Linked DNA regions of Martelella mediterranea DSM 17316. The protein of the gene in region 2 interacts with the protein of the main gene of each other region in a pairwise test. Links are inferred from orthologs where the notes say so. Each region holds a gene or a part of one and is shown on either strand. Other genes may lie near its edges. The genes, in order: Mame_RS15040 and grpE.

Evidence for each region.
Region 1: the proteins of grpE (region 2) and Mame_RS15040 interact in binary tests that used the Escherichia coli proteins (3 or more experiments, as listed by UniProt). The link is inferred for Martelella mediterranea DSM 17316 from one-to-one orthologs.

The regions. Positions count from the first base shown.
Region 1 is NZ_CP020330.1:3,217,486-3,220,736, forward strand. The notes cover bases 16-2,951. They hold Mame_RS15040 (Nramp family divalent metal transporter), read left to right. Parts: upstream 16-794; coding sequence 795-2,108; downstream 2,109-2,951. Other genes in these bases: Mame_RS27140 (DUF1127 domain-containing protein), read left to right, coding at 16-129; mntR (manganese-binding transcriptional regulator MntR), read right to left, coding at 146-598; Mame_RS15045 (TetR/AcrR family transcriptional regulator), read right to left, coding at 2,113-2,676. Outside these bases: more of Mame_RS27140, read left to right, coding at 1-15; murI (glutamate racemase), read right to left, coding at 3,144-3,251. UniProt on the Escherichia coli protein: H(+)-stimulated, divalent metal cation uptake system. Involved in manganese and iron uptake. Can also transport cadmium, cobalt, zinc and to a lesser extent nickel and copper. Involved in response to reactive oxygen.
Region 2 is NZ_CP020330.1:4,220,090-4,223,368, forward strand. Bases 311-3,274 are described here. They hold grpE (nucleotide exchange factor GrpE), read right to left. Parts: upstream 2,127-3,274; coding sequence 1,494-2,126; downstream 311-1,493. Other genes in these bases: ptsN (PTS IIA-like nitrogen regulatory protein PtsN), read left to right, coding at 311-713; Mame_RS19680 (hypothetical protein), read left to right, coding at 950-1,432; hrcA (heat-inducible transcriptional repressor HrcA), read right to left, coding at 2,224-3,274. Also shown: hpf (ribosome hibernation-promoting factor, HPF/YfiA family), read left to right, coding at 1-192; more of ptsN, read left to right, coding at 249-310; more of hrcA, read right to left, coding at 3,275-3,279. UniProt on the Escherichia coli protein: Participates actively in the response to hyperosmotic and heat shock by preventing the aggregation of stress-denatured proteins, in association with DnaK and GrpE. It is the nucleotide exchange factor for DnaK and may function as a thermosensor.

The DNA.
Region 1 (3,251 bases), 1.0 Mb from region 2 along the record:
TTCATTCGCTGGCCGCAGCGGCGGCGCCAGCGGATGGATCTGCTTGAACTATCGGACGACCACCTGAAGGATATCGGCGTCACGCCGGCGGAGGCCCGCAGGGAAGCCGGCCGGCCATTCTGGGACTGAGCAGCCCGCGACACCCTCAGTCTTTCGGCCGCTCGCCCTCGGCCTTTGCGGCCAGAAAGGCCGCAAAGGCCCTCAACGTATCTTCGGAGACATGGTGTTCTATGCCCTCGGCATCGAGTTCGGCCGCTTCCGCCGGCACACCGATGGCCAGCAGCAGATCGTGCACGATCCGGTGGCGTTGCCGCGCCTTTTCGGCCATCGCCTCGCCCGCCGGCGTCAGGAACACGCCGCGATAGGGGCGCGAGGTCGCAAGCCCCTCGCGTTTCAGCCGCGCCACCGCCTTGGTGGCCGTCGGGTGGGCGACCCCCATGGAACGGGCGATATCGGCGATCCGCGCCTCGCCGTGTTCGGCCATCAGCTCGGCGATCAGCTCGGTATAGTCTTCCAGAAGCGCGCTGGCGCGCTCGGACCGCGCCTTGGAGAACCGGTCGGCGGCGTCGCAATCGGATGGTTTTTGATCGTCGCTCACCGGTCGCTCCCTGAATTGCAGGATCAATCTGTAGCCGAGGGTAAATTGTTGTCGTGTTCTTGTATCCGGTGGCGGCTGACAAGGCAAATCACCATTGGCGGATGGCCTTGATCGCGCCATGATAACGACGATTGACAAAAGTGTAGCCTAGGCTATATTTTTAATAATTCCAAACTCGTCCAACATGTCTCGCCCCATGACTGATCTGAAAACCAAGCGCCGCTCGCTCACGGACAGGACCAATACGGCCATCGAGCAAGCGCTCGCCTCCGGGCGGGTGCGGCCGAAATCGGCCCTGCTTTTTGTCGGCCCGGCAGTGATCGCCGCGATCGCCTATGTCGATCCCGGCAATTACGCGACCAATATCCAGGCCGGCGCGGGCTATGGCTATACCCTGCTCTGGGTGGTGCTGTTCGCCAATCTGGTCGCCATGCTGTTTCAGGCGCTGTCGGCCAAGCTCGGCATCGTGACCGGGCGGAATCTAGCCGAAGTCTGTCGCGATGAATTTTCGAAACCGGTCGTTATCCTGCTCTGGATCGTCAGCGAGATCGCGGCGATGGCGACCGATCTGGCCGAATTCCTCGGCGGGGCGATCGGGCTTGCGCTGCTGTTCAACATGCCGCTGATGGCTGGCATGGGCGTCACCGCCGTCGTCACCTACGGCATTCTGCTGTTCGAGCGGCGCGGATTCCGGCCGATGGAGCTGATCATCGGTTCCATGATCGGGGTGATCGGGCTTTGCTACATCATCGAGCTTTTCATCGCGCCCGTGGCCTGGGGCGAGGCGACGACGGGCCTTTTTCGCCCAGCCATTCCCGATGCCACGGCGCTGGCGATTGCCGTCGGCATTATCGGCGCCACCGTCATGCCGCATGCAGTCTACCTCCATTCCGGCCTCACCCAGCACCGGGTTGCGGTCAAGAACGAGACCGAACGCCGGCGGGTGCTGCGGTTTTCCAATATCGAAGTGGTGGCGGCGCTCGCGGTGGCGGGCGTCGTCAACATGGCGATGGTGATGATGGCCGCGGGGGCGTTTCACAAGGGCCACAGCGAGGTCGCCGAAATCGAGACCGCCTACCATATGCTCACGCCCCTGCTCGGCGGCGCTGCGGCAGCCGTCTTCCTGATCTCGCTGATCGCATCGGGCATTTCCAGCTCCGTTGTCGGCACCATGGCGGGGCAGATGATCATGCAGGGTTTCGTCGGCTTCCGGATCCCGATCTGGCTGCGCCGTCTGATTACCATGCTGCCGGCCTTCGTGGTCGTTGCCCTTGGCGTCAACGCAACCCAGGCGCTGGTCGTCAGCCAGATCATCCTTTCGATCGCGCTGCCGGTGCCGATGATCTCGCTGGTGATCTTCACCCGCAATCGCAAGATCATGGGCGAGTATGCCAATGGCCGCCTCGTCGGCGCGCTCGCCATCCTCGCCGCGATCGCCGTGCTCAGCCTCAACTTCGTCCTGCTCGCCCAGACCTTCGGCGTGCCGATCCCGGGGCTGGCGGCCGGGTGAGGCCTTAAAGCCCGTTGATCCACATCTTCAGCCGCGCGCCTTCGCGCGCCAGAAGCTCGGGGTTGCGGGCGTTCTGCGCCAACAACGAACCCCCTTGCAGCGATGACTGCAGTTGCAGCGCCAGCGCCTCGACATCATCGCTGTGCCCCATCTCTCCAAACTGTTCGGCCATCCATTCCATTGGAGCGGCCAGCAGCGGAAAGGCTTCCACCGCCGCCTTGTCGCCGGCCTTCAGAAGCTCGGCGCTCAACGAACCCGCGGGGCAGCCTCTCAAGGCGATCTCCCCGGCATTGCCGACGGTCTTGTTGACGAAAGCGACGAGCCGGGCCTTGGGCGATGGCAATGCGGCCAGTTCCGCCTTGAGGCTTTCGAACTGGCCCTTATGGTGGTCGAGGATCGCGGTGGCGATGTCGTCCTTGGTCTTGAAGTAATAATAGACATTGCCGAGGGGCACGCCGGATTCCCGCGCGATGTCGGCGATCGTCGTGCGGGTATAGCCCTGCCGGTAGGCGAGATTGACCGCCGCCTCCACCAGCCGTTCGCGTTTTCCCATGTCCTTCCTGCTCATAAGTCTTTCCTACTTACTCCAGCCTCACCCTGCGGTGTTGTTTCCGCTCTGGCTCATATGAGCCCTCAACCTGCCTGCCAAGCCGACTGTGTTCCAATCGGCGACGGCTCAAACTTATGAGTTGAGTAACTAACTTATATAAGTTGGTCAACTCACTAATACATTGACGCAAGAGGATGCGACCGCCCTCTCCCCCCCCCCTATTCGACGTCATCCTCGGGCTCGACCCGAGGATCGAGGCAGCGCGCGTCAAAATCGACGGCTGTGGTGGCTCGCTTACGGGCGACATGAGGTAAAGCGTGCAGATACTGGCGCAGCAGGCGTGCTTGAATGCTCGCGTCAAGCACGAGCATGACCCATCGAAAGATAACGATTCAGCAAGACATCATGGCCACATCGCAGAGGCACCGCGCCACACGGGAGTCGTCGGGCCACACAGGAGCCAACCTGCCCCCGATTGCAGTCGTTCACCCCGCCCGGCGCGCGGCGATCTTGAGGCCGAAGCCCTGCATCAGCCGCACGGTTTCCGGGCGCAGGTTTTCGCCGGTGAAGATCACGAAGTCATGGTTCGGGCC
Region 2 (3,279 bases):
GCGCCGGCAATCGTCGCCGAGGCCAAGGCCGAGGTGCGCACCATGGCCGTCGCCACCGCCGTCATGGCGCTCGACATGACCGACAAGCCGCTGATGTTGTTCCGCAACCCGGACAACAAGACGCTGAACATCGTTTATCGCCGCCCGGATGGCAATATCGGCTGGATCGACACAGCCGGCATTCAGGGCTGACCCTCAAACCGGCGGGCGCCGCATGGCGTCCGCTTTTCACGCCAGGATACCAGGACATGGCACTCGACGACCTGCTGAAACAGGAAGCGATCATCCCCGCCCTCAAGGCCAATTCCAAGAAGCAATTGCTGCAGGAACTCGCCGCCCGCGCGGAAGCCGTGACCGGTATACCGGAGCGTGAAATCTTCGACGTGGTTCTGCAGCGCGAGCGTCTGGGGTCCACCGGCGTCGGCAACGGCATCGCCATTCCGCACGGCAAGCTGCCGAAGCTCGACCACATTGCCGGCGTGTTCGCCAGGCTTCAGCATCCCGTCAATTTCGACGCGCTCGACGACCAGCCCGTCGACCTCGCCTTTCTGCTGCTGGCCCCGGAAGGCGCCGGCGCGGACCACCTGAAAGCGCTCTCACGCGTCGCCCGCCTCTTGCGCGACCAGGAGCTCACCCGCAAGCTGCGCGCTTCCGACAGCGACAGCGCGATCTACGCGTTTTTGAATTCGGACCCCGATTCCTCGGCAGCGTGAGATAAAGCCTTTTGCCGCTCTTTTTCTGAGCATAGAGAGCCTTTACCCACCCGCACGCAATTCTATACATTCACCTCGCGCCAACCCGAAAAAAGCCACATCGTGCTCGAAGTTTATTTCCATAACCGAGGTGTCGCGGCGGCTTCTTTGTGAAGCCGCTGTTAAAACGTCGCACCGCTCGGCAATTATAGAGTCCTGTCGGCTTCGAGCCGGACAAGACCATGAGGCGGGACAGCATGAAACGTTATCACTTTGCACTCATGCTCTCGTTTCTCGCGTTTGCAGGATGTGGCCGGCAGGTCGAGGATGGACTGCTGCGAATTTTAGCCGAGGCCCTGCCTGAAGGCGCAGAGCCCGAAGTACTTTCAACCTGCTACAGTTTCCTGGGACTCGGACCAACAGTCGCGTTGTTCAGGTACCCTGTGAAGGGGGTGACTGATGCGCCTGCCACATCCCTCAACCCGGATGGTTCCAAAGGATGGACATGGCAACCTTCTCTCGGGGATTTCGTCGAAAAACAGAGCAAAGAGCCGGTGCTCGGCCTTGCAATGACCGTCCTGGACGGAAAGCAATGTCTGCGAGACATGACCGATGACGCCAATTCCATACTTTTCGAGGAACATCCGGGACTTTACTATTCCACCAATAGGGAGGAGGTCATCATCATATTGTTTGACGGACCAGAAAGAGAAGGCGTGATCTTTATCCAGGCGCCCTGATCCCGCGGGGAGAGCTTCTGCTCCACGAAGGCAAAGCAGTCATCCCCCGCGCTTCCGTCAATCACTCGTCCTTCGGCGCTTCGTCGGCCGGCTGGGCCGCTTCCGGCTTCGGGCCACCCTTGGAGACGCCGACCATGGCCGGGCGCAGAACGCGCTCGCCGATCATGTAGCCGGCCTGCACCACTTGAACCACCGTGTTTGCGGGGATTTCGGGGTTCGGAACCTCGAACATCGCCTGATGGATATTGGGGTCGAAGCGCGCGCCCTCGGCCTCGATTTTCTTCACGCCGTGGCGTTCGAGGCCTGACAGCATCGAGCGTTCGGTCATCTCGACGCCCTCGATGAAGCCCTTGATCTCCTCGGTGCGCTTGTCTTCCGGGATCGCATCCAGCGCGCGGCGCAGATTGTCGGAAACGCCGAGCATGTCGCGCGCGAACGCGGTCACGGCATAGGCCTTGGCGTCCTTGACGTCGCGGGCGGTGCGGCGGCGCAGGTTCTCCATTTCGGCGGCAAGGCGCAGAAGCTGGTCGCGCTGCTTTTCGTTCTCGGCCTTCAGGACTTCAAGCGGATCGGGCTCGGGCTGAGCCTCCTCGGCGATATCCTCGGCGGCCGCAGCATCCATCTCGGCTTCGAGATCGAGCACCGTTTCCTTGATTTGTTCGTCAGTTCCGTTTTTCTTGGTCTCGTCGGTCATGACGTCTCCGCAGATTTCATTTCAATGGTGAATTTCTTGAGCCCCGATATCGAGGTTCAGCCTTGAAAAATCAAGGGCTGATATGGGGTCGTCGCGATCAGCGCGTGCTGGAAAGCCGCGACAGCAGATGCGCGGTATAATCCACCATCGGCACCACCCGGGCATAATTAAGGCGGGTCGGTCCGATCACGCCGACCGCGCCGACGACCTGATTGTCGCTGTCGCGATAGGGCGCGACCACCAGCGACGAGCCCGACAGCGAAAACAGCTTGTTTTCCGAGCCGATGAAAATCCTGACACCCGAGCCGCTTTCGGCGAGATTGATCAGCTCGATCAGGCTGTCCTTCTTTTCAAGGTCGTCGAACAGCATGCGCAACCGGTCGATATCCGCGGCATCGGCCACCCCTTCCAGCAGGTTGGCACGCCCGCGCACGATCAGCCGCCCCGGATTGCCGTCCTCGGCGCTTCCCGACCACACGGCAAGCCCGCGCCCCACGAGATCCTGCGACAGCTGGTCCAGTTCCTGACGCACACGATCCTTCAGCCGAGTCAGCACGGATTTCAGCTCCGGCAGGGTCTGGCCGTTGAGATGCGCGTTCAGGAAATTCGCCGCCGCCGTCAGTTGCGACGAGGTGGTGCCGGCCGGCAGATCGATGATCCGGTTTTCGACCTGGTTGTGCTCGCCCACCAGCACGGCCAGCGCCTTGGTCGGCTCCAGCCGGATGAATTCGACATGTTTCAGAACGGTGTCGCTCTTGGAGGTCATCACCAGTCCCGCCCCGCGCGACATGCCGGAAAGCATCTGGCTCGCCTCGTCCAGCAGCGTCTCCACCGGCTGGCCGCTGCCAACGCGGCCCATCTGGCGCTCGATTTCCGCGCGCTCGCCCTCGGCCAGATCGCCGATCTGCATGTAGGCGTCGACGAAGAAGCGCAGGCCGCTTTCGGTCGGCAGCCGTCCGGCGCTGATGTGGGGCGCGTAGATGAGGCCGAGTTCCTCCAGATCGCTCATGACGTTGCGCACCGAGGCCGGCGACAGCGACATCGGCAGAAGCCGCGACAGGTTGCGCGAGCCGAGCGGCTCGCCGCTCTCCAGATAGGTTTCGACAATCCGGCGGAAGACCTCGCGCGAACGGTCATCGAGCGAGATGGCGGG